One region of the Streptococcus sp. 27098_8_134 genome, then DNA from elsewhere that is predicted to be linked to it. Evidence: predicted binding sites of a transcription regulator. Region 1 holds the regulator's gene; each other region holds the start of a gene.
The links. Region 1 encodes Rex, which represses fermentation and respiration genes when NADH is low (regulators of the CRP and FNR family bind a similar motif). Its sites were predicted from a motif close to TTGTGAANTANTTCACAA; they were not measured.
Positions count from the first base shown of each region.

Region 1 (7,851 bases):
TTTATCGTCTCAAAGGATATGAAATCCCTGAGTACGGCCGGACAGCCAAAGGCTTGCCAGTAGTCAATCTCTTGAAACTGGATGAAGGAGAGACGATTCAGACTATTATTAATGTTCAGCAAGACCGCAGTGATGATTCCTATCTCTTCTTTACTACCCGTCATGGGGTGGTCAAACGGACCAGTGTAACGGAATTTGCTAATATTCGTCAGAACGGTCTTAAGGCTTTGAATTTGAAGGATGAAGACGAGTTAATCAATGTCTTTCTGACAGACGGTGCTGCAGACGTTATCATTGGTACTAAGTTTGGTTATTCTGTCCGCTTTAATGAGACAGCTGTCCGGAGCATGAGCCGTATAGCTACTGGTGTTCGCGGAGTCAATCTTCGAGAGGGCGATCAGGTCGTTGGAGCTGGTGTGATTGCTGAGGGAGACGAAGTGCTTGTCATTACTGAAAAAGGCTATGGTAAGCGAACTCTTGCTAGCGAGTACCCAACCAAGGCCCGTGGCGGTAAAGGGATTAAAACAGCCAATATCACTGATAAGAACGGGCCTCTTGCTGGTCTGATGACTGTTACTGGCGAGGAAGATTTGATGATTATCACTAATACAGGTGTCATCATTCGGACCAGTGTGGCTAATATTTCTCAGACCGGTCGCTCAACCATGGGAGTTAAGGTCATGCGTCTGGACCAAAATGCACAGATTGTCACCTTTACAAGCGTCGAAGCAGATGATAAAGAAGATGTAGCAGAGGAAGAAAACGAATCGTAAAAGAGGACCTCTATATGGTACAAGGAAAAAGAAGTCGAAAAAGAAAACAAAAAAGCAAAAGAAATATTTTTATCAATATTGTTGCGACATTATTAATTATTGTGGCTCTTGGCTTAATCTTTAATGCGCAAATCCGAAACATGATTATGGTTTGGCATACCAACCAATATCAGGTTAGCAAGGTTTCTAAAGACTCTATTAATAAAAATAAAAATGCCGAGACTAGCTTTGATTTTAATAAGGTAGAGTCGCTTTCTACAGAAGCGGTCATAAATGCTCAGTGGAAAGCCCAGCAACTGCCCGTTATCGGAGGCATCTCTATTCCAGAAGTATCCATGAATTTGCCGATCTTCAAAGGACTGGATAATGCTGGATTGTATTATGGTGCTGGTACGATGAAAGAGACCCAGCAGATGGGGCAGGGAAATTATGCCTTGGCTAGCCACCATGTTTTTGGCATCACAGGGGCTAGTAACATGCTCTTTTCCCCACTGGATCGTGCCAAGGCTGGTATGAAGATCTATATCACCGATAAAGAGCAAGTCTATACTTATGTAATCACCAGTGTTGAAACGGTAACTCCGGATCGAACGGATCTGATTGAGGATACAGAAGGTGTTACAGAGATTACTTTGGTTACTTGTGAGGATGCCGCGGCAACCAACCGGACTATTGTCAAGGGAACATTAGAAGGTTCTGTCGAGTATGATAAGGCTCCTAAGGAAGTTCTTGAATCTTTCAGTAAGTCTTATAACCAAATGCAGATCTAAAGTTAAAAACATTTCACTCCAAAGGTTAGGAATAACGTTGACTTTTGGAGTGTTTTTTTATCTAAAATTTGTTTTGGACGAAAGATTTTCAATCTTTATTTTTTGTATTTATTCTTGTTGATTTTAATTCTTTTTCCGAATTATAAGGTAAGGAGGTTTCTATGTATAGCATTTCATTTCAAGATGATATTAGCATAATGCCACGGGAGCGTTTAATGAGAGAAGGAGCTGAAAAACTCAGTAACCAGGAGCTTCTATCAATCTTTCTCAGGACAGGCAACAAAAAAGAAACTGTTTTTCAAGTTTCTCAAAGAATTTTATCATCTATTTCCAGTTTGAACGATCTCAAGCATTTAACTTTGCAGGAATTGCAGACTATTTCTGGAATCGGTCCAATTAAGGCTGTGGAGCTGCAGGCCATTATCGAATTAGGCCGTCGGATTAACCGAGCAGAGGTTCTTCAGAAAGAGCAGATTATGGGCAGTCAAAAATTAGCACAGAAGATGCAGCAGGAATTGGGAGATATGAGGCAGGAGTGTTTGGTTGCCATTTATCTTAATAGTCAAAATCAAATTTTGCACCAGCAGACTATTTTCATGGGGACGGTCAGCAGAAGTATTGCTGAGCCGAGAGAAATTCTCCACTACGCTCTCAAGCACCTGGCGACATCTATTATACTGGTACACAATCATCCATCAGGCTCAGTCGTTCCTAGCAGAAACGATGATGAAGTGACGCAGCATATGAAAGAAGCGTGTGAGATGATGGGCTTGGTTCTTTTAGATCATTTAATTGTGTCCAAGTCCAACTACTATAGCTACCGAGAAGAGACAGATTTGATATAATTTGATTTTCGTGAATATAAAAAACTTCTATTCGTGTAGAACAGAAGTTTTTCTAGGAATAGAGGATTTTAAAGAATATTGACAACATAATCAAAGAGAGCTAAGTCTCCTTCTCTGGAGCCAAACAAGAACTCTGGGTGCCATTGGACACCAAGAAAAGGACTGCCGTCAGTAGAAGTGATTGCTTCAATAATTTTATCGCGAGGATCATAGGCGATGACTTCTAGGCCAGCGGCTAAATCCTTGATACTTTGGTGGTGGAAGGAGTTGATTTCAGATGCAGGGCCATAGATTTCGTGCAAAATAGAGCCGTTCTTGGTTACCATGCTTTGAGTAGTGTACTCAGCAGAGCTATCTTGCCAATGATCTTCAATGTCTTGATGAAGAGTACCGCCTAGGGCGACATTATAAAGTTGGGTTCCGCGGCAGACGGTGAAGATTGGTTTATTTTGACGACGGGCTTCCTTGATTAAAGATAATTCAAAAATGTCCCGTTTGAGTAGATAATCATCGCTGTCAATGGCTTTTTCTTCTCCATAAAACTGGGGACATACATTCTGACCGCCTGTGATGATTAATTTGTCAACAATGGAAACATATTGTTTTGCCATTTCTTCATCACCGATTGGCAAAATCATTGGAATTCCGCCAACTTCTTTAACTCCCTCAACGAATCCTGTCGCCGTATAGCTCATATGGATGAAGTGATCGTCTGGGATTTCTCTTTCATTTCCGGTTATTCCAATAATAGGTTTACTCATAGAGTGTTTAATACCTCTTTCAAATTAATAATCATTTTTTCTCATGAAGTAGAGCAGAGTCTGCAGTTCGCTAGTCAGGTCAACATACTGGACGACCACGTCCTTAGGTAGGGATAGATTTACTGGCGAGAAGCAGAGAATACCTTTAACACCCGCTTGAACTAAGATAGATGCAACTTCTTGGGCTTTTACGCTAGGTACAGTTAGGATGGCAGTTTGCACATTTCCTAACTGTATTTTTTCTTTTATTTGGGAAATTCCATAGATAGGAATCCCATCGCTGGTTGTGTTGCCAACTTCTGGATGATCATCTGTGTCGAAAGCCATTACAACTTTCATTTTATTGCGCTCATGAAAACGATAGTGCAGCAGAGCACGTCCCATATTACCAACGCCAACAATCATGACATTGGTGATAGCATTGTCGTTTAAGAGGTCAGCAAAAAAGTTCATCAATTTCTTGACATCATAGCCAAATCCTCTGCGGCCAAGTTCACCGAAATAAGAAAAATCTCGTCTGACGGTAGCAGAGTCAATGCCAATAGCTTCAGCGATTTGCTTGGAGTTGGCTTTCTCAATCTTCTCAGCATTAAACCGTTTAAAAATACGATAGTAGAGCGACAGTCTCTTAGCAGTTGCTCGGGGAATTGTAGTATTTTTTTCAGTTTTCACAAAATCACAACCTTTCTAATTCTATTTTATAGGAAGTTTGTGAAAAAATCAACTAATTAAGGATGTTTGATCTATAAAAAAGAAAATCAGTAATTGTTGGGAATGGTAGCTTAAAAAAACTCAGTCCTGGTAGGGACTCAGGTCTAGCTGGTACATCTGACGGTACAAGTCCCCAATTAGCCCTGTAAATGGTAGTTGGTATCCATTATAAGTAACAGAAAGCACCTTGTGCGAGTCAGGAACTGTGACGCAGCCAGAGAAGGCGAGAAGAAATTCATCGAAGTCTTCATAGGTAAGTGTCCGTTTCACTTTATATGAGTCCAAATAGGTCAGTTCAACCATCGTTAATCCTTTCATTTGTTTAAATGTTCATTTTGATATTCTTCAAGGGTTCTAAGCAGAAGTCAAGCTCGTTGGAATTTTCAAGAGCCTAAAGCAAAAAAGCAAAATTACGAGAATCTTGCTTATTGTGGTGTCTTTTCAAAAATATTTCTTTCAACCAGGCTGTCCATCAAGAAATAAAATTTTTGCTGGATAATGTGATGGTCTTCTGATTTGAAAATATTGACCAAGCGCAGGCCTGATTTGTCAGTGATGTTGATTTTGAAACCATTCAAATCTTTATTGACGATGATTTTCAGCAGAAAGCCATTTCCGCTGTTGGGAACAGATTCCAGCAGACGAGAGAGTTCATAGTTGCCAACCTTGCTTTCAGCGAATGTATTGTCGCGCAGGGTAAATTTCTTGACATTTGGGTGAAGTGAATAGGTATATTCACAGTTTGCTAAGCTAACAGATGTTTGAAAGGCCATCTTATCCTCCTAAAATTTCTTTTAATTTCTTTGTAAATGATTGAATCTCTTGCAGAGTCGTTTGGTCCGAAGTACTGATCCGAATGGACTCATACAAGCGGTTGGAATCCTTGCCATACATAGCTTGCAAGACATGACTGGGTTGTATAGCTCCGGCTGTGCAGGCTGAGCCTGTTGAAATGGAAAAGCCATTTAAATCCATTTGAAGCAGGAGCAGGTCATTCTTTTGATTGGGAAATCCCAAATTGATGACGTAAGGCAAGCTTGGCTGACTTTCATTTAAGTAATAGTCAATGTCCGATAAGTCAGCAAGTAAGCTGTTTTTTAAGTATTGCGCATGCTCTAGATTTTCCTCTAGATGTTCCATGCTCTCTGACAGAGCCGCCGCCATGGCTGTGATAGAGATTAGATTTTCAGTTCCGGCCCGGTGTTTTTCTTCCTGGTCACCACCGTGCATGAAATTGTCAAAATCCATCTTCTTGGCATAAAGGAAGCCAACGCCTTTGGGAGCATGAAACTTATGTGCTGATGCAGAGAGGAAGTCAATCCCTAGCTCGTCTGGGTAGATGGGAAGTTTACCAATTGCTTGGACAGCATCAACGTGAAAAGCAGCAGGATGTTCTTGCAGTAATTCACCAATTTCCTTAATGGGAAGCATGGCACCCGTCTCGTTATTAACCGCCATGACGGACACAAGAATAGTGTCAGGTCTAAGAGCCTTCTCAATGTCTTCCGCTCGAATCTGGCCATCCACTGGCTGAACAAAAGTAGCTTCGAAGCCGAATTTGTCTACTAAGTACTCCACCACTTCTAAGACAGCATGGTGCTCAATAGCACTGGTGACAATATGCTTCCCTCTGTTCTGGTGACGAAGGGCATAGCCTTTGATAGCAGTATTATTACTTTCAGTGCCGCCTGAAGTAAAAAGAATCTTATTGCTTTGAGTATGCAGGGCTTGAGCAATATCCTCACGCGCCTGTCTGAGCAGTTTACTAGCTTCTCGTCCATGGCTGTGCGTACTGGAAGGATTTCCAAAGACAGTCATAGTCTTGGTCATTGCTTGGATTGCAGCGGGCGACAAAGCAGTTGTAGCAGCATTATCTAAATAAATCACTCCGGTTACCTTATTTCTTTTGATAGGCAAAGAGTGGGCTGACTGGTCTTCTTTCTTGGATGCGGACAATGGCATCACCAATCAGTTCACTTGCTGTAATATAGTGGAGATTCTTAGGTGTTTTTTCTTTGGTATCAACAGAGTCGGTCACAAGAATTTCCCTGATAGGAGAATTGTCTAATAATTCCGCAGCCTTTCCAGCAAAGAGTCCGTGACTGGATACAGCATAGATTTCGACTGCACCTTCGCGACAGACAATTTTAGCTGCTTCAGAGAAAGTCCGACCGGTATTTAAAATGTCGTCAATCAGAATTGCTTTCTTGCCTTCGACATCTCCGATAATGTAGCCCTCAGAGCGACCAGCCTCATCTTCGCCATAATCAATGATAGCGATAGGGGCATCTAGATATTCAGCCAGATTGCGAGCACGTTTAACACCAGAGTTTTTAGGGCTGACGACAACGACATCATCTCCCGTTAACCCCATATTACAATAATGTTTGGCAAAGAGTGGGATAGTGAAGAGGTTGTCGACTGGGATATCAAAGAAACCTTGGACCTGCACGGCATGAAGATCCAGAGAAATCACACGATCTACGCCAGCGCCGACAAGCATGTTGGCAACCAGTTTAGCTGTGATTGGCTCGCGAGGAGCAGCAGTCCGATCCTGACGGGCATAGCCAAAATAAGGCATCACAACATTAATCGTATTGGCACTGGCACGCTTGCAGGCATCCACCATAATCAAGAGCTCCATCAAGTGATTATTGACAGGGAAGCTGGTAGACTGAATGATGTAAATATCATAGCCACGAACGCTTTCTTCGATGTTGATCTGAATTTCGCCGTCTGAGAATTGGCGGGAGGAAAGTTTCCCCAATGGAACTCCAGCAGCTTCAGCGATTTTTTCAGCTATGGAATGATTGGAGTTGAGGGAAAAAAGCTTCATATTTTTTTTATCTGACATGAGTTGGACCGTCCTCTTTTTGTCTCATTTCTATATCTAATGCTCCATGAAATTTATTTTTCAATAGGCTTTAGATTGCTACCTTTTATTTTACCAAAAAAATTAGATTATTTCAGCTATTTTGTGGTTGTTGGTTTACAAGTTTTCAGAAAATCTTGCTATCTTGCTCTTGCCGGGTTTGTAGTCGATCTTGTGCTGTTTTAGGAAGTTGAGGAAATTTTCTTTTCCTTTTTCGAAATCTTCAACTTCGACTTCGAGTTCGAAGTCTGTTTTGCCCAAGTAGTGACTCTCATCCAGAGCAAGCAGGCCAATTTCGTCCCCTTTTTCATAGCGGATAGTCTCTAGAGAGCCAAGAATCTTCAAGTCTTGGATGGGTATTTCTTTCTGAAGCAGCGTCTCTAAAATCTCTCCCGTAGGAAATTTATTGTTCTGCAAAATATTTTTGGTCTCTTCTGGTGTCAAGTTCTGATTGAGTTCCAAGGATCCGACTTCTTGAGGAATCTTGAGCGTCAGCTCAGCTTCGCGATGGTTAAAAGTTCGTACTCGAAAAGCCATGTGGGCATGACGGATAGACTGATGATCTGACTCGATGTAGTAGTTGGTCTGACTAACGGGCGTGATGTCAGCAAACAACTGGAGCAGACGGTCGTGCTCTTCTTTGGTCAGCATGGTTTTGAATTCAATTTCTAAGTGATTCATTTTCATATCCTTTTCTTTTTTTTGAAAGCGATTTATGTTATAATAACAGTTGTGTTTATTTTATACAAAAAATAATGATATGACAAGGTAAGTGTATGACAATAGAATGGGAAGAGTTTTTAGACCCCTATATTCAAGCAGTTGGAGAGCTGAAAATTAAGTTGCGTGGGGTGCGAAAGCAATACCGTAAGCAGCAGCGCCATTCTCCGATTGAGTTTGTGACCGGACGTGTCAAGCCGATTGAGAGCATTAAAGAAAAGATGATTCTGCGAGGTATTCGCGAGGAAAATATTGAGCAGGAGATGCAGGATATTGCAGGCTTACGGGTCATGGTTCAATTTGTCGATGATGTGGATGAAGTTTTAGAAGTCTTGCGAAATCGGACTGATATGCGGATTATTCAAGAGCGGGATTACATCAAAAACAAAAAAGCCAGTG
Region 1 is NZ_JAPVYD010000004.1:35,623-43,473, forward strand. It holds gene gyrA (DNA gyrase subunit A) at 1-773, shown strand, start outside; gene O3620_RS09520 (class A sortase) at 788-1,543, shown strand; gene radC (DNA repair protein RadC) at 1,705-2,388, shown strand; gene O3620_RS09530 (gamma-glutamyl-gamma-aminobutyrate hydrolase family protein) at 2,457-3,149, opposite strand; gene O3620_RS09535 (redox-sensing transcriptional repressor Rex) at 3,174-3,821, opposite strand; gene O3620_RS09540 (DUF4649 family protein) at 3,942-4,163, opposite strand; gene O3620_RS09545 (DUF1831 domain-containing protein) at 4,286-4,633, opposite strand; gene O3620_RS09550 (cysteine desulfurase family protein) at 4,635-5,747, opposite strand; gene O3620_RS09555 (ribose-phosphate diphosphokinase) at 5,758-6,714, opposite strand; gene O3620_RS09560 (CYTH domain-containing protein) at 6,850-7,413, opposite strand; gene O3620_RS09565 (GTP pyrophosphokinase family protein) at 7,509-7,851, shown strand, end outside.

Region 2 (7,851 bases), on a different contig from region 1:
TGCTCCGCCACCGCCATTTTCGCCTTTTTTAGACAGGGCAAGGTAGATGAGGGCAATAGCGACACCGATTGCACCGAGGGCAATCAGAGTGAGTTCGCTGACAGCAGCCAAAGCAAAACCAATAGCGAAGAATGGCCATACTTCACGAGTTGCCATCATGTTGATAACCATGGCATAACCAACGGCTACGACCATACCACCACCGATTTGCATACCTTCTGATAGCCAAGCTGGCATAGCTTCAAGAGCAGATTTAACAGACTCAGCAGGAATCATCAAAAGAAGTGCTGCAGGGATAGCAATACGTGCTCCTTGCATGAAAAGAGCGATAAAGTGAGCGCGTTCAACTCCTTTAATGTCTCCTTTTTTCGCAGCAGCATCTGCACCGTGAACCAAACCGACTGACAAAGTACGGACAATCATAGTCAAGAAGAGACCAGCAACAGCAAGTGGAATAGCAACACCTTGTGCTACAGCGATTCCTTTGCTTGAGAAGTCTCCGCCCAGTACCATGATGATGGCAGCGGCAACAGAAGCGAGGGCAGCATCAGGTGCTACAGCAGCTCCGATATTAGCCCAGCCAAGAGCAATCAGCTGGAGAGAGCCACCCAGCATAACACCAGCAGCCAAATTACCAGTTACCAGTCCAATCAAGGTACAAGCAACCAGCGGTTGGTGGAATTGGAATTGGTCTAAGATACCTTCTAGACCAGCTAAGAAGGCAACAAAGACTACTAAAACCATAGAAATAATAGACATGTTCTAAATCCTTTCGTAAATTAATAAAAGCAAAACGTTTGATTCTACTGCACGTTGGCTTTCTTAATCAAATCAAACAAATCTTTTTTAGAGTCATTTGGTACTTTACGTACGTCGAATTCAACGCCAAGGTCGCGCAGTTTTTCATAAGTGGCAACGTCTTCCTTGTCCATTGACAGTACGTTGTTGACCATCGTTTTACCAGTTGAGTGAGCCATGGAACCAACATTAAGGGTCTTGATTGGCACACCGCCTTCAACAGCACGAAGGGCGTCTTGAGGAGTTTCAAACAGAATCAAGGCATGTGTGTTGCCAAAGCGAGGGTCTTTTGAAACGGCAATCAATTTGTCGATTGGGACAACATTGGCTTTGACATTACCTGGTGCAGCTTGCTTGATCAATTCTTTACGAAGTTCATCTTGAGCTACTGAGTCAGAGGCAACGATAATACGATCTGCTTTTGAATCTGGTGTCCAAGCTGTTGCTACCTGACCGTGCAGCAAACGTGTGTCGATCCGGGCAAGGTTGATTTTGAGCTTGCCGTCGCCGATTACAGTCCCTTCAGGGATAGCTGCTTGGGCAACTGGAGCAGCTGCAGCAGGAGCATTTGCTTCTTCAGCAGCAGGGTTCAGCTCTTCAGGCAGAGCTTTGACTCCTTCCTTAGCTTCTTTGATGATGTTAGCAACAACAGCTTCAACGCCGGCGTTGGCATCCATCATCCTTTCTGTATAAGCTTGAATCAGCATAGGCAGGTTCAAGCCTGTAATGATAGCGAACTTGCGGTCAGGATTTTCACCCATGACACGGCTAGCTTGGTTGAATGGAGAGCCACTCCAAAGGTCAGCCAAGACCAACACTTCATCGTCCGCATCAAACGAAGCCACAGCGTCATTGAACTTTGCATAGAGATCATCTGGTCCTTCGTTGGGCATGAAAGTTACAACTTGTACTTTTTCCTGCTCACCGAAAATCATAGAACCTGATTGATGAATACCAGCAGCAAATTCACCGTGGCTAGCAATAATGATTCCGATACTCATTATTGACATTCCTCCTTATAAAATGTTTGACTTAAGTTTTAAGAAAACTTTAAGGCAAGTTTATTATAAAACGTTTTCATGAAAAATGCAAGCGTTTGTTCCTAAAAACGACTTTTTCTTTCAAAAATGTCAGTATTTGCTGGAACCCTGATAAATATAGGTATAAGCAAACCTTAGCTATAGAAATGTTTTAATAAATTAGGAAAACAGAAAATAAAACAGATTAATATATGAAAAAACGTTGAAATAATATGAAAGAGACTTTTGAAATGACAGAAGAGAATTTTGTTTGAGAAAGTGTTTATTTATCAAAAAAGAAAGAGGAGGACCAAAGACAAGAATTCGCATCTTATGTCTTTAGCCTCCATCTATAATGGCAAAAGTTTCTAATAATATTAAGTCTGCCCATCATATGTTTCCAAGAGCTTGGTAAATGTTGGGACTGAAATGCTTTAAAGTATTAGTGTGTGAAGTCAAGGACCATACGTCCCTGAATGGTACCCGCTTCCATTTCGTCAAAGACATCCACTGCATCTGAAACAGGGCGTTTTTTAACGACAGGAACCACTAATCCTTCAGCACCAAACTGGAAGGCTTCTTCCAAGTCCTTACGTGTACCAACGAGGGAACCGATGACTTGAATGCCATCTAAAACTGTTTTGACAATGCTGAGATCCATCATTTCAGATGGTAATCCAACGGCAACTACCCGACCGCCAGCACGAACAGAGTCAACAGCTTGGTTGAAGGCAACTTTAGAAACGGCTGTTACTACGGCAGAATGAGCACCGCCAGTTTTTTCTTGGATAAGAGCAGCGACATCTTCAACTTCATGACCGTTGATGACGATGTCAGCACCAACTTCTTTGGCCAGAGCGAGCTTGTCATTGTTGATATCAACAGCGACTACATGGGCATTAAAGACTTTCTTGGCATATTGAACCGCTAGGTTACCCAAACCACCTGCTCCAAAGATTACTGTCCATTGGCCTGGCTGCAGCTGGGCTTCTTTGATAGCCTTGTAGGTAGTTACACCGGCACAAGTGATAGAAGAAGCTTGGGCAGGATCCAGTCCTTCTGGAACTTTGACAGCATAGTCGGCTGTAACGATACATTGCTCTGCCATCCCACCGTCAACAGAATAACCAGCATTTTTTACTGTACGGCAAAGGGTTTCGCGGCCAGTTGTACAGTATTCACAAGCGCCGCAGCCTTCAAAGAACCAAGCGACACTGACGCGGTCTCCGACTTTGAGGCTTTTTACATCTGGAGCGATTTCTTTGACAATACCAATACCTTCATGTCCTAGAACGCGGCCCGGTACCTTGCCAAAGTCACCATGCGCGACGTGAAGGTCTGTATGGCAGACACCGCAGTATTCAATGTCAACGAGAGCTTCCCCTGTTTCAAGAGGACGAAGTTCCTTATTTTCGATGAGTTGGACATTGGTTCCTTCTGGATTTACAACAACTGCTTTCATAAGTAGTTTCCTCCTGTTATTTAGTTTTCAATTATGTTAATTATATCACAAACTCAAACAAATGGCAAACGCTTACAATTTCAAGTAAAAGTAACCTTTAAAACTATGGTACTGCGGATAAGCTCCGATTTTTAAAGCTTTTGAGCATGATTGAGGTCGAGAGAATACAAAAAATAAAAGACAAACTCTCGAACAGAGTTTGCCTAATTGTCTACTTTTATAAAAAGAGTTTGTTTAGCTCGTGGGCGACGCCATCTTGGTCGTTAGTCAAAGACAACTGCTGGTCGGCGTATGGCAGCAGGTCAGTATTGGCATTTTTCATGGCATAGCCGGTGCCAGCAAAGGACAGCATCTCAGTATCATTTTGCTCATCGCCAAAGGCAATCAAATTTTTACGATCTACATTGAGAACATTAAGCAGGTATTGAAGGGCGAAGGCCTTATTGACCCCTTTTGGAGCACACTCGAGAATGTTGAGCGGTCCGCCCCAAGAGTTGATGGCAAGTTCATGCTGGTAAAAAGCATTCATTTCCTCTGCCAGAGCATATTTATCAGCTGCTCGCGTCTGCAGGAGAATGGCGTTAGGATTCTCCGTTACCAAGTTGGCTTGAAACTGATTTTCAGGCTTAAAAGCATCGATGCCAAATAGCTTGGGATCAGCAATTTCTTCATTGGGATTGGTGATGTAGAACTTATTGCGGTATTCGCCGGCAATGAAATCCGCTTCAATCTCATCCCTACGCTTAACCATATCCAGCAGAAAGGACTTGTCCAGCGTCAGCGATTTTTCAAAGTCCCATTTCTTTTCTGGAATGTGAGTCAAAGAGCCATTGAAGTTGATCATGGGCGTATTGAGCTCTAATTCTTTATAATATTTCAAAGCCATTCGGTAGGGCCGTCCTGTTGTGATAATGACCTTGTGGCCCTTTTGGGAAATTTTTTTGATAGTTTCTTTAGTGAAGTCCGACAGATTGCTGTTAGAATCCAGCAAGGTGCCGTCCAAGTCCACAGCGATTACTTTTTTTGTCATGTGAGTCTCTTTTCAGTGATAATACAGACTATTATAACAGAATTCAGTGTAAATAACACGACTTATGTTATAATGGTGCTCTAATCAGTCACAATTATGACACACCAAGGAGGAGCTTTTCGTATGCGTAAACCGATCATGATTCATGCTCTTTTTCTGATAATTGCCTTTTTTATCTATATCCAATCTCTAAATGGCGGTCCGACCTATCTCATTTGGAATATGACCTTGGCCTTAATCAGCTATGATGTAGCTGTCTTGACACTTTTATTCAAGAAACAGAAATGGATCTATCCTCTTCTTTTCCTCTTGTGGTTGCTTTTCTTCCCCAACACTTTCTATATGATTACAGATTTGATTCACATGACTTGGGTGGCAGATGTTCTGAGTAAGCCAAGTGTTTTCATGCTCTTTTTAGCTTTTGTTTCCAGTATTTTATTCGCGATTTTCTGTGGGATGGAGAGCTGGTATGTCATCAAGGAAGGCTGGAAGCTTAACTGGTATTTGGACTTGTTGCTGACGGCAGCTCTGTCGGCTGTGTCCAGTCTGGCTATCTACATAGGACGTTATGATCGCCTCAATAGCTGGGATTTATTGCTTCATCCTCAGATGGTTCTACAGAAGCTCTTGCAAACTTTGCAGCCTGATCGACTGCCTTTCATTCTTGGTTTTACTTTTTTGCAGTTTATGAGTTTGGTATTTCTGATGAGAGATAATAAAAAATAAGAACAGTGAGACATTCACCTTGAAAAAGTGAATGTTTTTTATTATAATTTAAAATATCGTTCGCAAATAAACGAAATTCAATATGTTTTTATTTGTTATTGAACTAGATGTTAGAAATTTTACTCAAAAGGAGATTTATTGAAAAATGGATAAATTTTTCAAACTGACCGAAAAAGGGACAGATGTCCGGACAGAAGTTTTGGCTGGTCTGACGACTTTCTTTGCCATGTCCTACATTTTATTTGTCAATCCGGCTATGTTGGCTCAGACAGGTATGCCTAAGCAGGGTGTTTTTCTAGCTACGATTATCGGGGCTGTTGCCGGCACCTTGATGATGGCCTTCTTTGCCAACCTGCCTTATGCGCAGGCGCCGGGTATGGGGTTGAATGCCTTTTTCACTTTTACGGTCGTCTTTGCCTTGGGCTACACTTGGCAGGAAGCCTTGGCTATGGTCTTTATCTGCGGAATTATTTCGCTCATTATCACTCTGACCAAGGTGCGTAAGATGATCATCGAGTCAATTCCTGGCTCCTTGCGCGCAGCTATTTCAGCTGGGATCGGAGTATTTCTGGCTTATGTAGGTATTAAAAATGCCGGCTTGCTCAAGTTTTCAATCGATCCGGGCAATTATACAGTAGCTGGCAAGGGAGCAGATAAGGCTGCAGCGGCTATTACGGCTAATTCAGCAGCAACTCCAGGTCTGGTAGACTTTAACAATCCAGCGGTCCTAGTAGCCCTGGTCGGTTTGGCCATCACAATCTTCTTTATCGTGAAAAATATCAAGGGTGGTGTTATCCTATCCATCCTAGTAACGACAGTGGTAGCTATTCTGGTTGGCTTGGTTGATTTGTCAGCCATTGACTTTGGGCAGAATAACATTGGCACTGCTGTTAGTGAACTGGGGCAGATTTTTGGGGTGGCAGTAGGTCCGAAAGGTCTGGGTGCCCTCTTAGCAGATTCGGCTCGCTGGCCTCAGACATGTATGGCCATTCTGGCTTTCTCCTTGACAGATATTTTTGATACCATTGGTACCTTAATCGGTACAGGCGAAAAGGTCGGGATTGTGGCGACTTCTGGGGAAAACCATGAATCAGAAGGTTTGGATAAGGCGCTTTACTCGGATCTCATCGGAACTTCTATTGGCGCCATTGCTGGAACCTCTAACGTGACGACTTATGTGGAGTCTGCAGCTGGTATCGGAGCTGGAGGCCGAACAGGTCTGACCGCCTTGGTCGTAGCCATCTGCTTTGCGGTGTCAAGCTTCTTTAGCCCACTCTTGGCTATTGTTCCTAATGCTGCAACTGCACCGATTCTCATTATCGTGGGGATTATGATGCTGGCTAGTCTGAAAAATATCCATTGGGATGATATGGCGGAGGCTATTCCAGCTTTCTTTACTTCTATTTTTATGGGATTTGCCTATTCTATCACTCACGGGATAGCAGCTGGGTTTATCACCTACACTTTGGTCAAAATCTTCAAAGGTCAAGCCAAGGATGTACATTCTATGATTTGGATTTTGGATCTTCTCTTTATTTTGAATTTCGTTAATCTGGCTTTAAATTAGGTCTAAACATTGCTGGATTTCCTTGAGTTTAGTACCCTTTATATAGAAATAGGCTATATTTTCAGTATAAAAAATCGGCTTTTAGTAGCTGATTTTTCTTTTGCAAAATTAAGCAGAAAAAAATTTTTTCTGGTATAATAAGAGAATGTTTAGTCATAATGAGGAAGAATTAATCCAGTGGGGTCAGCGTCTGGGCAAATTGCTTCGGGCAGGGGATGTACTGGTTTTAACGGGAGATTTAGGAGCAGGGAAGACAACCTTTACTAAGGGTCTGGCTCTAGGTTTAGGCATCAGTCAGATGATTAAAAGTCCAACCTATACCATTGTTCGGGAATACGAGGGGCGCTTGCCGCTCTATCATCTGGATGTCTACCGCATCGGAGACGATCCAGATTCCATTGATTTGGATGACTTTCTCTTCGGGGAGGGTGTGACGGTCATTGAATGGGGGGAGCTGCTGGGAGAAAATCTGCCTGAAGACTATCTCAAATTAAGCCTCTTGAAAAAGGAAGACGGGCGTGAATTGGTTTTTGAAGCCCAAGGAAAGCGAGCCCAAGAGCTACTTGAGGGACTGCAGAATGACTGAATATGAATTGTGCTTGCGTGAAGCGGAAAAAACAGATGCAGCTGAGCTGATTGCCTTCCTCAATCAGGTCGGGTCTGAGTCAGATTATATGACGCTTGATGAGGCTGGAATCTTGATGAATAAAGATGAGATGGCTTCATTCATTGAGCATCAGGCTGCTTCTAGTAATCAGCTTTATCTGTTGGCGTTTTTAAATGGTCAGATTGCTGGCCTTGTCTGCATCACAGCCGATTTCCATGAGCGAATTCGCCATATTGGTCAAGTCTTTGTTGTGGTGAAGAAGGCTTTCTGGAACCAAGGACTGGGACGCATATTGCTGGAAGAGGCACTGACTTGGGCAGAAGATTCTCAAGTTATTAGACGTTTGGAATTGAGTGTTCAGGTTAGAAATGAACGAGCAGTTCATCTCTATAAAGATTTAGGATTTGAAATTGAAGGCTTACAAAGAAGAGGAGCCTATTTAAAAGAAGGGAAATTTCTTGATGTTTACCTGATGGGTAAACTGATAGACTAAAAAAGATATGTTTAAAAAGATTATAATGATGTTTCTCAGTCTCCTTGTCGTAACGACAGCTGGTATCGGTACTTATGCTTGGACGATCTATGGTCAGTCAACAGATGAACTGTCCAAGACTTATAAGGGGTTGGGAAATGAGACAGATG
Region 2 is NZ_JAPVYD010000006.1:70,065-77,915, reverse strand. It holds gene O3620_RS11640 (PTS mannose/fructose/sorbose transporter subunit IIC) at 1-759, opposite strand, end outside; gene O3620_RS11635 (PTS sugar transporter subunit IIB) at 804-1,799, opposite strand; gene adhP (alcohol dehydrogenase AdhP) at 2,260-3,279, opposite strand; gene O3620_RS11625 (Cof-type HAD-IIB family hydrolase) at 3,497-4,309, opposite strand; gene O3620_RS11620 (DUF1361 domain-containing protein) at 4,406-5,035, shown strand; gene O3620_RS11615 (NCS2 family permease) at 5,181-6,602, shown strand; gene tsaE (tRNA (adenosine(37)-N6)-threonylcarbamoyltransferase complex ATPase subunit type 1 TsaE) at 6,748-7,188, shown strand; gene O3620_RS11605 (N-acetyltransferase family protein) at 7,181-7,702, shown strand; gene O3620_RS11600 (LCP family protein) at 7,710-7,851, shown strand, end outside.
Region 2: the regulator Rex is predicted to act here: its motif matches at 3,313-3,330, upstream of adhP (alcohol dehydrogenase AdhP).

Region 3 (7,851 bases), on a different contig from region 1:
ATCGAAGCAGAAGTAACTTCATTGGCTACAGACTACAACATGGAAGTAGAACGTGTTCGTCAATTGCTGTCAGAAGACATGCTGAAACACGACATTGCTATCAAGAAAGCTGTTGAAGTGATTACAAGCACTGCAAAAGTGAAATAAGCTTCATCATTCAAAATGAGATTATTTGAAACTAGTGTACAGATGCACTAGTTTCTTTTTGTACTTGTTCCGTGATTTTTCCCGGATTTTCTTTTGACGAAAATAGAAATTTATCGTACAATAGAAAGTAGCGAAAAATTGCAAGAGGGCGACAAGCCTTTACTTAATCTTAAAGGAGATAAACTTTGGAATTAGAAGTATTTGCTGGACAGGAAAAAAGTGAGCTTTCTATGATTGAAGTGGCGCGTGCCATTTTGGAAGCCCGCGGCCGCGACCATGAGATGTATTTTAATGATCTGGTCAATGAAATTCAAAACTATCTGGAAAAATCAAACAGCGAGATTCGTGATGCTCTGCCTTTATTCTACACAGAACTCAATGTAGACGGCAGCTTTATTCCGCTGGGGGATAATAAATGGGGCCTGCGTTCATGGTATGCTATCGACGAAGTGGATGAAGAAATCATTGCTTTGGAAGAGACTGATGAGGACGACGCACCTAAGAAACGTAAGAAGAAACGCGTCAATGCCTTTATGGATGGCGACGAGGATGCCATTGACTACAGCGATGACGATCCAGAAGATGAGGACGGCTACGAAGCAGATCCAGCTCTCTCATACGATGAGGAAAATCCAGACGATGAGAAGAATGAAGTGGAAGCTTACGATGCTGAAATCAACGAAATCGCTCCAGATGATCTAGGTGAAGAAGTCGAACTCAACGAAGAAGATGACGACTACTCTGACGAAGACACGGAGACCGAAGAGGAAGAATAGAACAACCAAAAGAAGCAAGGGACGAAATCCTTTGTTTCTTTTAATATTCCTTGAAATATAAGTTCGGAAGGTGTAGAATACTAATAAAATTTAATAAAGAAAAGATGGAGGAAGGCTGCTATGAAATTTGTCATTGATAAGAGTCTGGGTGATTTAGGTATTAAGAGTGTTGTTATCGGGATTGCCAAGAATGTCAATCCTCATGCAGAACTGTCTTCCTCATTTCTAAAAAAGAAAAAGGAAATGGAAGACTGGGCTCTGGCCTGCGACTTGGATGAGGTGCTTGAGTCGCCGGTGGTTCAAGGTTATGTAGAAATACTCCAGCGCGTAGGTCGCAGTGTCAAGAAAAATCCTCCGACGGTTCCCGCTCTGATTCGCAATATCCAGCACCGAGGCTCGCTCCCTCATATTAATAGCATTATTGATATTTATAATGTCGAAGCCCTGCATTCTCTACTGGCTATTGGTGGGCATGATTTTGATAAGATTGAAGGTCAGATAGAATTCACCGTAAGCCAAAAGGAAGATGTTTTTCTGCCTATTTTGTCCAAGGAGAAGCATGTTGCCGAGACAGACTATGTTTATCGGGATGCCAAAGGCATTTTGGCTTGGCTGGATGTTCGTGACAGCGAGTATTATAAGTTTGATGAAGAGACCAAGGATGCTATTTTCATCATTCAGGGGAATGCCAATACCTCTGTCGAAATGCGTCTGGAAGCCTTGGAGCGAATCCGACGCGATTTAGCGGAGTCCATGCCCGATGTAGAATTCGAAACACATGTCATCAGTATTGGTGAAAATGGATGAAAACCGAATGAAATCATTTGACAATTTTTTAGGTTTGCGATATTATACTGTTCGGGCACCTCTTTTAGAGGTCAGAGCTTCCTGTTTTCAGGGAGCTATTTTTCTTTTTCAGACAGATTATGGGAAATCCTCCTCTATATAAGGTTCCAGCAACTGCGATGCTGCTGGAACGAATTGTTTTATGAAAAGGAGCACGTATGTCAACTAAATATATTTTTGTCACCGGCGGTGTGGTTTCTTCTATCGGAAAAGGGATTGTGGCAGCTAGCTTGGGCCGGCTTTTGAAGAATCGAGGCCTCAAGGTTACGCTTCAGAAGTTTGACCCATATATCAACATTGATCCGGGGACCATGAGCCCTTACCAGCATGGGGAAGTGTTTGTCACAGATGATGGAGCCGAGACGGATCTGGATCTGGGGCATTATGAGCGTTTTATTGACATCAATCTCAATAAATACTCCAATGTTACCACTGGTAAAATCTATAGCGAAGTCCTGCGCAAGGAGCGTAAAGGCGAGTATCTGGGGGCAACGGTCCAAGTCATTCCGCATATTACGGATGCTCTCAAGGACAAGATCAAGCGGGCTGCACGGACGACGGACTCGGATGTAATTATTACCGAGGTCGGAGGTACAGTAGGGGACATCGAGTCTCTTCCTTTCTTAGAAGCTCTGCGCCAGATGAAGGCGGATGTCGGAGCAGATAATGTCATGTATATCCATACGACCCTTCTTCCCTACCTCAAGGCAGCTGGAGAAATGAAGACCAAACCGACTCAGCATTCTGTCAAAGAGTTGCGCGGTCTGGGGATTCAGCCTAATATGCTGGTCATCCGCACAGAAGAGCCAGCTGGGCAAAACATCAAAAATAAACTGGCTCAATTCTGCGATGTAGCGCCTGAGGCGGTCATTGAGTCACTAGATGTGGAGCATCTCTACCAAATTCCTCTCAATTTGCAGGCGCAAAAGATGGACCAGATCGTCTGTGACCATCTGAAGCTGGATACGCCGGCGGCAGATATGACAGAGTGGTCAGCTATGGTAGAAAAAGTGATGAATCTGAAAAGTCAGGTCCGAATTGCTCTGGTCGGCAAGTATGTCGAGTTGCCAGATGCCTATATTTCAGTTGTCGAAGCGCTCAAGCATGCCGGCTATGCCAATGATGCGGAAGTTAAGATTAACTGGATCGATGCGAATCAGGTAACTGCTGAAAATGCAGCAGAGCTTCTTGGAAGTGCGGATGGGATTATTGTTCCGGGCGGCTTTGGTCAGAGAGGAACTGAGGGGAAGATTCAGGCAATCCGCTATGCGCGTGAGCAGGATGTGCCTATGTTGGGGATTTGTTTGGGCATGCAGTTAACCTGTGTCGAATTCGCCCGTCATGTCCTAGGATTGGCGGATGCCAACTCAGCGGAGCTCAATCCAGACACACCGTATCCGATTATTGACCTCATGCGTGATCAGATTGATGTCGAAGACTTGGGTGGAACGCTGAGATTGGGGCTCTATCCTTCTAAACTTAAGAGTGGCTCTAAGGCAGCAGCGGCTTACGACTATCAAGAAGTCGTGCAGCGCCGTCACCGTCATCGTTATGAGTTTAACAATGCTTTCCGCGAGCAGTTTGAGGCAGCTGGATTTGTATTTTCAGGAGTTTCACCAGACAATCGCTTGGTCGAAATAGTGGAAATCCCAGAAAATAAATTCTTCGTAGCCTGTCAGTATCACCCAGAGCTTTCTAGCCGACCGAACCGACCTGAAGGTCTTTATACAGCCTTTGTCACAGCAGCGGTAGAAAAGAGCTCGGATAGATAGACTTGCTTTGTCTGACCTAAGCGACTTTTTTAGAGAAATGTTATAATAAAAAACAAAAGGAGGGAAGAAGATGTTTCTAAACATTTTAGCTAGTATTCGTACTAATAATTTTCAAGATGAGCATTGTATAGAAAAAATCCAGGCTCTCTGGCAGGAACAAGAGGAAGCGGTGAAAGAAGCTTTTGCCCAAGGGGAACCGGTTTATGCTGTCTATCATGACTATGCTAGTGATTACAAAGGAGACTACAGCCTCTCTATCTGTCGTTTGACAGATGGGGACGTCTATGATTTTGATACATCCGAGCAGACCTATCAAGTATTTGAAGCGGATAAGGAAGATACGCAAGCGATTCTTCATGCTTGGCAGAGGATTTGGCAGGCAGAAGAAACAGGTGAGCTTCATCGGGACTACACTATTGACTTTGAAAAATACGATCCCGACCAAACGGTGGCTGTCTTTATTGCGACTCAGCAACCTTGAGTTTTCGGTGTTCCTTCCTTAGCTTCATTTTCGCTTAGATTTCCTAAATTTGCTGATTGAGTAGAAAGTTGATTTTTTGAAATAAAGTCAAAAATTTTCTTGACAAGCCTTAGCTGTCCTGTTATACTAGTAAGGTACTCAATCGCGGGGATGGCGGAATTGGCAGACGCGCAGGACTAAGGATCCTGTGACCGCTTTAGGTCGTGAGGGTTCAAGTCCCTCTCTCCGCATCAAGTAAGCTGGCTTTGGTCAGCTTTTTCTTTTTCCACTAGAGACGCTTAAAGAGGCTGAGTGTCTCCCTGTAATTCTTTAAAATTTCAGGAAAAACTAGCAATTTTAGTGAAAAAGTGATAAAATAAACAATGTAAGTGGTTTAACCACAAAAAATAAGAGGAGGCCTGATAAGAATGGCAATCGTTTCAGCAGAAAAATTTGTCCAAGCAGCTCGTGACAATGGTTACGCAGTTGGTGGATTCAACACAAACAACCTTGAGTGGACTCAAGCTATCCTGCGTGCGGCAGAAGCTAAGAAAGCACCAGTGCTTATCCAAACTTCAATGGGTGCTGCTAAATACATGGGTGGCTACAAAGTTGCTCGTAACTTGATCGCTAACCTTGTAGAATCAATGGGCATCACTGTACCAGTTGCGATTCACTTGGACCATGGTCACTACGAAGATGCACTTGAGTGTATCGAAGTTGGTTACACTTCTATCATGTTTGATGGTTCACACCTTCCAGTAGAAGAAAACCTTAAATTGGCTAAAGATGTTGTTGAAAAAGCACACGCTAAAGGTATCTCAGTAGAAGCTGAAGTTGGTACTATCGGTGGTGAAGAAGACGGTATCATCGGTAAAGGTGAATTGGCTCCAATCGAAGACGCTAAAGCAATGGTTGAAACTGGAATCGACTTCTTGGCAGCTGGTATCGGTAACATCCACGGTCCATACCCAGCAAACTGGGAAGGTCTTGACCTTGACCACTTGAAGAAATTGACAGAAGCTCTTCCAGGCTTCCCAATCGTATTGCACGGTGGTTCAGGTATTCCTGATGACCAAATCCAAGCAGCTATTAAACTTGGTGTTGCCAAAGTTAACGTTAACACTGAATGCCAAATCGCATTCGCTAACGCAACTCGTAAATTTGCTCGTGACTACGAAGCAAACGAAGCAGAATACGACAAGAAGAAACTCTTCGACCCACGTAAATTCTTGGCTGATGGTGTAAAAGCTATCCAAGCATCAGTTGAAGAACGTATCGACGTATTCGGTTCAGAAGGTAAAGCTTAATCTAGCTTAACCATACAAAATAGAAACCTGCCCGTAAGGGTGGGTTTTTTGTATTATGATAATTGGACAAGTAAAGAATAAATAATATTTTTCTTACAATCTAATAAAAAAATCTTGACAGACTAGATGATGAGGAGTAAAATATTAACCAGTTAATTAACTAGTTAAAGAATTTAATAAGTTGTTAAAAATTGAGTTTCTGCTATATTTTATAGAAAAAAATATTTAGATGATTTCTTTGGGGGTATATTATGAGTTAATTGTAAATTGTGATAGGTTTTAGCGAATTCTATGTAATCAAAAAAGAAAGTGATATTCAATGGAAAAAAATAAGAAATACTTAATAGGAATTGTTGTCATTGCTATTGTGGGTCTTTTTGCTCATCAGTTAGGTTATTATCAGGCAAACAGTTCGATTAAAAAATCCAATCGTGTTAGCTATATTGATGGTAAGCAAGCTGTTCAAAAGTCTGAGGAGTTAACGCCTGACGAAGTAAGCAAAAAAGAAGGGATTAACGCGGAGCAGATTGTTATCAAGATTACTGATCAGGGTTATGTTACTTCTCATGGTGATCACTATCATTATTATAATGGGAAAGTTCCATATGATGCTATTTTCAGCGAAGATCTTTTGATGAAAGATCCCAACTATCAACTTAGGACTGAGGATATTGTCAATGAAGTCAAGGGTGGATATGTTATCAAGGTTAATGGCCAATATTATGTTTATCTGAAAGATATAGCTCGCGCGGATAATATTCGCAGTAAGGAAGAGATTAATCGTCAAAAGCAGGAACATGGTCATAATGTTACGAAAATAAGCAATGAAGTAGCAACAGCTAGAGCTCAAGGCCGTTATACAACAGATGATGGCTATGTTTTTAATGCTTCAGACATTATTGAGGATACGGGAGATGCGTATATTGTACCTCATGGTGATCATTTTCACTATATCCCAAAGAGTGATTTGTCGCCTAGTGAGCTAGCTGCAGCTCAAGCTTACCTATCAGGTAGAGGAAAAGTAGCTAGTACTGTAGTCAGCCGTTCGTATAATAATGGAAGCAGTGGCTGGATACAGACACAACCTACTTTTACTCAAATTTCAAACAACTATCAACCGAGTCAAGGAGAAGATGTTAAGGGTCTCCTTCAGCAACTTTATAATCTTCCACTTAGTCAGCGTCATGTTGAATCAGATGGCTTGATCTTTGATCCAGCACAAATTACTAGTCGAACACAAAATGGAGTAGCAGTGCCGCATGGTAATCATTATCACTTTATTCCTTATACACAAATGTCGGCATTGGAAGAAAAGCTTGCTCGGACAATTCCTCTTATAAGTCAGCCTAATAAACCTATGTTAGGATTGACACCTTATAGACCTATACCAACTCCGATACTAACTCCATCTCAACCAGCTTTAAAACCGATTCTTCCTCCAAAGTTAAATTTGGAACATGCGGATTCATTGGATAAGGATTTAATCCAGCAGGTCGTTAGGAAAATAGCTGACGGTTATGTGCTAGAGGATAAAGGAGTGTCCCGCTATCTTTTAGCTAAAGACTTGCCTAAAGAGATTATTACAGCGATTGAAAATAAATTGGCGAAGCAGAAAAGCATACCTCATGTCCTGCAAGCTAAGAAAGAATCAGTTGAACCGAAAGATCAAGAGTTTTATGATAAGGTATATGGTCTTCTGACTCAGGCCCATCAGCAATTGCTAGAAAATAAGGGACGTTTGTCAGATTTTCAAGCCTTGGATGATTTAGTGAAGCGTTTGAATGATGAGACAAGTGATAAGGTGCAATTAATTGATGACTTATTAGCATTTCTTGCGCCTATCAATCATCCAGAACGTCTCGGCAAAGCAAATTCACAGATTGAGTATACTGAAACCGAAGTTCGAGTAGCCCAGCTGGCTGACAAATATACGACATCTGATGGATATATCTTTGATGCCCGGGATATTATCAGCGACGAAGGAGATGCTTATGTAACCCCTCATATGGGACACAGTCACTGGATAGGAAAAGATAGTCTTTCAGCTAAAGAAAAAGCAGCTGCTCAGGCGTATACTAAAGAAAAAGGTCTGCTTCCACCTGCACCAACAGATGATTCCAAAGCCAATCCAAGTGGAGAAAGTGCGGCTGCTATCTACGAACGTGTTCAAGGAGAGAAACGGATACCGCTCGTTCGTCTGCCTTACAATGTTGAGCATACTGTAGAAGTAAAAAATGGTAATCTGATTATCCCTCATAAGGATCACTACCACAACATCAAATTTGCTTGGTTCGATGATAAGACTTACCGAGCTCCTAATGGCTATACATTAGAGGATTTATTTGCAACTATCAAGTATTATGTTGAACATCCAGATGAGCGACCACAGTCTAGCGATGGATGGGGGAATGCAAGTGATCATGTTTTAGGTAAAAAAGATGACAAGGAGGATGCTGTTAGCCCAGAGAAACCTCAAGAAGAAGTTGAAGAGGAAACACCAACTGAGCCAGAAGTACCTCAAGTTGAAACTGCTAAAGTAG
Region 3 is NZ_JAPVYD010000003.1:355,125-362,975, forward strand. It holds gene tig (trigger factor) at 1-147, shown strand, start outside; gene rpoE (DNA-directed RNA polymerase subunit delta) at 333-923, shown strand; gene O3620_RS09105 (B3/4 domain-containing protein) at 1,044-1,730, shown strand; gene O3620_RS09110 (CTP synthase) at 1,928-3,541, shown strand; gene O3620_RS09115 (GyrI-like domain-containing protein) at 3,612-4,022, shown strand; tRNA gene O3620_RS09120 (tRNA-Leu) at 4,167-4,252, shown strand; gene O3620_RS09125 (class II fructose-bisphosphate aldolase) at 4,430-5,311, shown strand; gene O3620_RS09130 (pneumococcal-type histidine triad protein) at 5,631-7,851, shown strand, end outside.
Region 3: the regulator Rex is predicted to act here: its motif matches at 4,368-4,385, upstream of O3620_RS09125 (class II fructose-bisphosphate aldolase).

Region 4 (7,851 bases), on a different contig from region 1:
CAGGATTAGCGATAAGGTGCGCCAAGGTCACTTGTTTCCCAGGAACGTATTCCTGTATCATTCTTTGTTTTTCTTCCAATTTAGTAAACCTTCTTCATGATTTTAAACCTTCAGAAGTGTACTGCACGCTCTTAATCATTATACAATAATTTTGGCATAACAGCAATTCAGAGGATTAAAACGCTTTCTCTAATACTTTAAGCAGTTCTTCTGCCGTAGGGACGCGAGGGTTAGTCGGAGTACAGCCATCATGCAGAGCAGCTTCTGAAATTTCTACCTTGTACTGAGCAAAAGCATCTGCTTTCACACCATATTCTCTGAGAGAAGTTGGCATCTCCAACTTTCTCTGCAGCTTCTTGATAGCTTCAACCAGCTGTCTCACTCCTGACACAGGGCTTGAAGCACTGCATCCCAGTAGTTTGGCAATATCCTGATAGCGACTTGCTACAGTCTTGTCTGTCGCCTGCCGGTTCCGATTGTTGAATTCGATACCAGCATTATACTGAATGACATGGGGCATTAAAATACTGTTTAAACGACCATGAGGTACATGGAACTTAGCTCCTGCCGCATGTGCCAGACTGTGATTGATACCCAAAGAAGCTGTGTTAAAGGCCATACCAGCCAGAGTGGATGCTGCATGCATCTTTTCACGCGCTTCTACATCCTGACCATTTTTGTAGGCTTTAGGCAGGTATTCAAAGACCAGCTTAATTGCCTTTTCAGCCAAGGCATCAGAGAAGTCCGTAGCCTTGGTCGATACATAAGCTTCAATGGCATGGGTCAGTACATCCATTCCAGTGTCAGCCGTGATGTTACCAGGAAGTGACAGAACCAAATCCGCATCTAAGATAGCTACATTCGGAAGGATTTCTTTGGTCACTAAAGGATATTTGGTACCTCTCTCTGCATCCGTGATGACAGAAAAGGACGTTACTTCAGATCCAGTTCCGCTTGTTGTAGGAATGGCGATGAGAATAGCCTCTGAGAAGGCACCCTGCTTCTTGGCAAAATAATACATAGCCTTGGAAGCATCAATGGCAGATCCGCCACCAATAGAAAGCACAATGCTGATTGGCTTGTCTCCTGCACTCTTGATACCAGCCACAACCGTTTCGATTGGCGGATCAGGCACAATGTCTGTGAAAACAACAATGTCATTGCTGTCATCAAAGTTGGCTAAAATGGCATCCAACGTGCCAGATGTCTTCAAAAAAGGATCGGCAACGACTAGAATATGCTCGTTTTTATAATGGCTTAATTGCTGCAGAGCGCCTTTTCCCACATGCAATTCAGTCTTATAGGAAATCTTATACATCTTTTCTCCTTTCTGTTGTATCTATTTTTAAACAAAAAGAAACTATATGAAAATAAGACTGCTCCCCTACACACGTCACAGCATTTTCATATAGCTTCATTGCTTATTTATCTTCAGTACCCCTTTGTACTATATTGAATTATAACACAAAAGCGCTTTCAAGGCAATGAAAAAGTCATTAATATAAGAAATTTTTACTGCCGAATCTCCTTACAAAGCCAAGTTTATTTGAAGAATTAAATTTTTATTAAAATTTAGTTCATTTTCCTTGTAATTCCCTGTGAAAGGTGTTACAATTTAGTTACTAGGAAATTGATTTTAGTACTTTTAAGGGTATGGAAGTCTGGTGCAAATCCAGCGCGGTCCCGCCACTGTGATAAGCTTTTCAGCTTTAAGTCAGGTCTTTATTCTTAAATTTTAGTAGATTTCATGCCTCGATGTAAGGTAGTGATGTCAGTTTGGAACAAACATTTTAGCTTAGTTTCCATTATTGACTCTACGTTTAAGTACGTTAATTTTCTAAAGATGAGGTTTCACTTGTCTTTCTGCAAAGGAGCAGAGTCAATAATTGGAAAGCTAGTGCTAATCAACGAAGCTTAGCATGAAGATACAATGATGTATAGGCGGCTTTCTTTTTTAGAAGATTAAAATAAGTTCTGTCCTTCCAAGACTTGGTAAAGTCAATTTGGAAAGACAGAACTTTTTCTGTTTCTTTTTGTCACTGGCGTTTGCTTGCCCAACGCTCAACATCTGCCTTGGTGATATTGTGGAAGACCTTAGCACCTCTTTCATAGGCGATGTCTTCTTGATTTTTAGTAAAGTTGATTACTCGAGCCAAGGCAAAGAAGTAATCTGATAGACGGTTGACAAAAATCAGGACATTATTGTTAATTTCTGTAGTCCACATAGCCCCTACGATATGACGCTCTGCCCGTCTTGCAATGGTCCGAGCCACATGAATCATGGAAGCAATCTCGTCACCGCCCGGCAGGATAAACCTTTCCAAAGCTGGTGGAATTTCTGCGTAGGTATCAATCCTCTCCTCAATCCAGTCAATCAGCTGCTGATCGACCTTATAAGGGTAAACTCCCTTAGGAGTAGAGAGGTCTGAACCACAGTCAAAGAGATAATGCTGCAGCTGGAGTAGCTCATCTCTCAGCTTATCATCCTTGTTCAGCTTGGTAATAGTATAACCAATCCAAGAGTTCAGCTCATCAATAGTTCCGTAAGCATTAACCCGTTCTGCATCCTTGGCGACACTTTGACCGCCAACTAGCTTGGTCAAGCCCTTGTCACCTGTTTTTGTATAGAGTTGCATATTTTTCCTCCTTTAAGTCACATTTTTGCGAATATCAACATAATCTTCTTCTTTCAAGCTGCCTTCTGCAAAGGTTGGCATGTGCTCCATGGTGTAGACAGCATTTTCCAGCAGAAAGAAAGCCAAAGGACAGCCCGAGCCTTCACCCAACCGCATGTCCAGCAAAAGCATAGGCTCCAGTCCTAGAAAGTCACTGACCAGTTTGTAAGCAGGCTCCGTCGAAGCATGGGAAGCAAAGGTATAGTCCAAGACATGAGGAGTCAGCTGATGGGCAATCAGAAGCCCCGTTAGAGAGATAAGACCGTCCACTACACAAGGCAGCTGATAGCTGGCACAGGCGAGATGAGTGCCTGCCATCGCCAGCATATCTAGCCCACCGAGCTTAGCGGTCAGATCCAGAATATCTCCATAAGGAGCGTGACGATCCAAACACTGCTGGATAACGGCAGTTTTATGAGCCTTCATATCCTGAGTCAGACCAGCTCCATAGCCTGTGACGTCTTCTGCTTTAAGACCGAGAACTGCAGCAATAACAGCAGCTGAGGTGGTGGTGTTGCCAATCCCCATTTCTCCTGTTCCAAAGAGACGATAGCCGTCTTTAATCAAGGCCTCTGTCTTCTTGTAGCCGACTAGAATTGCCGCTATAGCCTGCTCGCGGGCCATGGCCGGCTCCTTGAGCATGTTACGCGTCCCATGACAGACCTTGTCCTTATTTTCCTCAAAAATATCCTTCTTGCAGCCAATGTCTACTAGGCAGATGTCTGAACCTGCATGTTTGGAAATAGCGCACAGGCCTGATTTCCCTGCTAGAATATTACGAGCAACAGTATAGGTCGTTTCCTGAGGATTGGCTGAAACGCCTTCAGCCACGATGCCATTATCCGCTACGTAGACGAGGACAATCTTCTTCTCCAAATCAATGGGACCAGAAAACATGGCATGCAAGCGAGCATAGATAGTCTCGAGCTTTCCCAAGGAACCTGGCGGCTTTCCTAGCTGATCACAGTAGCTCTGGCCTTCTTGAAGTTTGTCTCTGTCTATCGGAAGAATCTGCTCAATAATTTTTTCTAAGTCTTTCAAACTAGTCTGTCTCCTCCCTGACCGGCTGCACCCCTTCAAAAATAATCCTGCTCAAGGTCCGAGTCTGATAATAAGCCCCACTGGCTGAGCGAGCTAGTTCAGCCTCTAACTGAGGCAAGACTTCTAGCTGTTCCCTGCTCAGCAACAGACCAACCAATGTACCACTATGGGCAACATTGAGGCCTAAACACTGGTATTCTTTTACCAAATTCAGTAATTCTTTCAGGTAGGGCTTGGGTAGCCGTTTGTTATTCAACAAAGCACTATAGGTCGCCAAATGGCCAAGTTTTTCCAGACTCTTCTCCTGACAAGCTTCCTGAAAGAGAGGAAGCAAGCGCTTGGATTCCTCAGCCGGATAGCTAGGACTGTCCTTCATCCGAACCAAGTCAAGGGTAGTCACCATCTCCACAGGCTCCAAGATATAAACATAGAGCTCCGGTCGCCAGTCTGTCTGCCAGACCACTTGACCAGTCAGGGGATTAATGACCGTCCAGTCCGCAAAAGCCACCGAGTCAGTAGGCTCAATCTTGGCACAGAGACGCGTCAAATCCGCTGCCTTTAGAGGCTGCTTCTGCCCCAGAGCAGCTGCCTGCAAGCAGCTAACCATATCTGCTGTGCTGCTAGAATAGCCCTTGCTGATAGGCAGGTCTGACTCCTGAACAAAAGAGAAAGCATTGGCCACAGGCAGGAGCTCCAAAGCTCGCCTTACCTTTTCACCTTGGGCTTGCCTTGCGAGAGAAGAAGCTCCATCCAATCTCACTCGACTTCGCTTCTCAATCCCATAGGAGAGCAGAACCTCCTGCTCTCCTACTAAACCTTGAAATAACTCACCGCAGGAACCTGGACAGGAAACGATGCCCTTAGTCATAAGCTGCCTCTTTCGCCAAGACCTCTGTCAGACAAGCCAGAAGCTGTTCATTTTCCTGATGGCTGCGGATGGCTATGCGGTAATGCCGGTCTGTCAGATCATGATAATTTTGACAGGAACGGATGAAAATCTTTCTCTGCCGAAGCTCCTGACGCAGGTCCAGCCGACCTAGATACTCAAAGAAGATATAGTTGACACTAGGCTTGACCGGCCGAATCTGTGAAAATGCAGTCAGCCCTTGAAAAAGGAAATCTCTTTCTACTCGAAGCCACTGCTTGGTAGCTTGCTGATAGGCCTGATCCCCCAAAAGGACAGGCAGGGCGCGATCCGCCATAGCATTGACCGACCAAGGAGCGCGGCTCCCCTCTATCTCATCAAAGCAAGTTGGATGGCAGCTAAGAGCATAGCCCAATCTCAGACCAGGAATGGCATAAAACTTAGTCAGAGACCGCACCACTACTGCATTTGGATAGGCAGCCAGACATGAGACGAAGCTATAGGCCTCCTCATCGTCCAGAAAGTCCATAAAAGCCTCATCCAGTATCAAAAAGATTTGCCGCTCCAGCAGGTCCTCAGCTAGCTTTTCTAACTCAGTACGCCGAATCAAGGTGCCCGTCGGATTATTGGGATTGCAGATGAGCACAGCGTCTCCTGCAGTCAGTAAATCCAAGGCCGGCAACATGTCAGCAAGATTCCACTCATAGGATGGAGAAGGAAGGCTAAAGCGCTCCACCTTGGCCTGCACTTGCGAAAAGGCTTTTTCATATTCCATGAAAGTAGGGCTCAGAGTCAGGACAGTCTTTGGGCGCAAGAAGCGGGCCAGCTCATAAAAGACTTCTACCGCACCATTTGCCAACAGGACCTTGTCCTTTTCTAGGCCATGATGATGTGCCAAAAGCTCTCTGGAGCGGCTGTAGCTGATGTCTGGATAATGAACCAGCCAATCAATGGACTCGGTCAGACAAGCTCTCAGCTTTGGAGAAATCCCCAAAGGGTTGATATTGGCACTGAAATCCAGACAGTCTTCTAGAGAAAAACCAAATTCCTCAGCCAAAGCTGCCGCATTTCCTCCGTGCTCTACTTTCATAAATAGACATTCCTTCCTCGTTTCCTTGTTAGAATCTAGTATACCATATTCGACTTCTCGTCCCTAGTCTGACTCCAGATAAGCCTGGAGACGGTCAATTCCTTCGTTTTCCGTCGCTGATATTTCAAAAATTTCCTTGGCTCCAGCCGCTTTCAGCTGCCGCCGTGCTTTTTCGATTTGCTCCGGCTGTTCAGCCATATCAATCTTGGTAACAATGCCAATCACTTCTTTATTGAAGAGGGAAGAAAAACCCTGAGGAAAGGTCTGCATCTGATTGGAAGCCGCCACCAAGAGACCAATCACATCAGCTTCTGTTGCTGTCACGTTCAGAGCATTATAATACTTACGATGCTGGAGAAATTCTCCAGGCGTGTCAATGATGGCATCATAGAACTCAATAGCCTGAGTCTTAAAGTAGCTTAGCTCCAAGCCTTTCAGTCGCTGGGTCAGAGTAGTCTTACCCACTCCGACTGGACCGACAAACATGATTTTTTTCATATTTTGCATCCATTCCTCTCTATGACAGGGAACTGCCTGCTATCTGCTTAGCTGGGCTTCCTTACTATCTAGTTTGATAGTTTCCCTGCCGTTGAGCAGTACACCTTTATTTTCATCGCGGCCTTGCAGATAGTAAAGGGCATCTTCCTGGCCGTAAGTTTCAATTGCCTTAGTTTGCAAAAGACCGATTCCCTTGCTAGGGTCTCTCAAAAGATTGAAGATGATACCCATTTGCAGTTTAGGGAAGTCCGTGAGCATAGCATAGTCACCATTACTGTCGCCGGCAATCAGGATTGGTTCTTGATTGTCATGATTGACAGCAATCAGCTTCTTGATGGTCTCTGTCTTGCCCTCACCCTGAGTCTGAGCATAGTTGGTATCGTATTCCGGCTGAATCACACCCTTATCATCCTTTTTCAGGCGCATACCAGTAACATTTTCTTTAGGAATATTGTAGCCATACTTAGAATTGCTAGCATAAGGGATAATCACATCGATATAAGACGCTGAGCAGATATAGACATCAATGCCGTTGGCCATCAGAGTCTTGTAGAGATTTTGCATTTCCTTGACTGAGCGAACACCGCGCTTGAAGGTTACACTGACTTGGCCTGATTCACCTTTCAAGCCTTCAGGACTTTCCCAGGTTTCAGAAGTCAGCTTGTCCTCAAGAGCCTGGTCAATAGACTTTTCAGATAGGGCTTGAACTTCTTCAGAAGTCATACCTGCATAGAGGTAGGTCACCCATGGATAGCTGATGTCAGAACTGAAGGTGTCACCAATCGCTTCGTAAAGATAGCGGAGTTTAGCAGCAAAGTCTTGGTATTCATCAGTCTTTTTGACTTCTTCCAGAGACTTGTCCCCTTGCATTCCCTTATAGCTATTGTAAATAGCTGTGTAGTCAGAAAGCAAGTCAGCTGCAATCTTGTCGATGTTTACTGGCTCACCATCTTTGTTATGGTAATCCTCAACGAAATCGTCGCTCGGTATATTGGTCCGCACTGCTTGGTCAAATTCTTCCGGCGTCATCTTAAAGGCCAGATTTTCAATTTGATAGGTAAAGGTTGCTTCGCCGATGTCGTTAATGACTGTCGTATTGTCCCAGTCAAAGACGGCATAAGGTTTTTTATTTTTATCATAGCTAGAGCTGGTGTTCCCATTCTCCTTGATGAGCTTAGTCAGGCGGGCATAAAGCTTGTCTTCCCAAACGCCCTTATCCAAAGTCTTAGCCTTGTCCTTATCCGTTGTCTCTGTCTTAGCCGAGGATGACTCCGTCGTCGTCTTATTATTCCCCGCTTGACAAGCTCCCAGAAGCAAAGCCAAACTACAAAGCAGCACAATTCCTTTTGTCCGCATAGAAACAATCCTCCATAAAAAATAATAGTGCGCAAAAAAATGGCATAGAAAAACCCTTTGATTCTGAAACACTCGCTTCATTGCGATCAAATCAGGCTTCCTTGCCATTTTCTATACTGTTATTATATTATAAACTATCTGGCAGACTTTGTCAATGAAGCGCTTTCAAATTTATAAAAAAATAAAGGCAGAGAAAAATTATTTCTCTGCCTTAGCAAAGTTTTAGAATATAAACGCTATAAATGTTTAACTACATAGGAGATATTCGGAACACCACTCAACTTTTTGTCAGTTACTAAACATACCTCAAATAAGTTCATCACTTT
Region 4 is NZ_JAPVYD010000001.1:537,417-545,267, forward strand. It holds gene O3620_RS02530 (BMC domain-containing protein) at 1-79, opposite strand, end outside; gene O3620_RS02535 (1-propanol dehydrogenase PduQ) at 176-1,318, opposite strand; adenosylcobalamin (AdoCbl) riboswitch at 1,629-1,777, shown strand; gene O3620_RS02540 (cob(I)yrinic acid a,c-diamide adenosyltransferase) at 2,037-2,636, opposite strand; gene cobT (nicotinate-nucleotide--dimethylbenzimidazole phosphoribosyltransferase) at 2,649-3,716, opposite strand; gene O3620_RS02550 (hypothetical protein) at 3,718-4,584, opposite strand; gene cobD (threonine-phosphate decarboxylase CobD) at 4,577-5,671, opposite strand; gene O3620_RS02560 (EutP/PduV family microcompartment system protein) at 5,735-6,169, opposite strand; gene O3620_RS02565 (phosphoserine phosphatase) at 6,209-7,525, opposite strand; gene O3620_RS02570 (hypothetical protein) at 7,832-7,851, opposite strand, start outside.
Region 4: the regulator Rex is predicted to act here: its motif matches at 1,451-1,468, upstream of O3620_RS02535 (1-propanol dehydrogenase PduQ).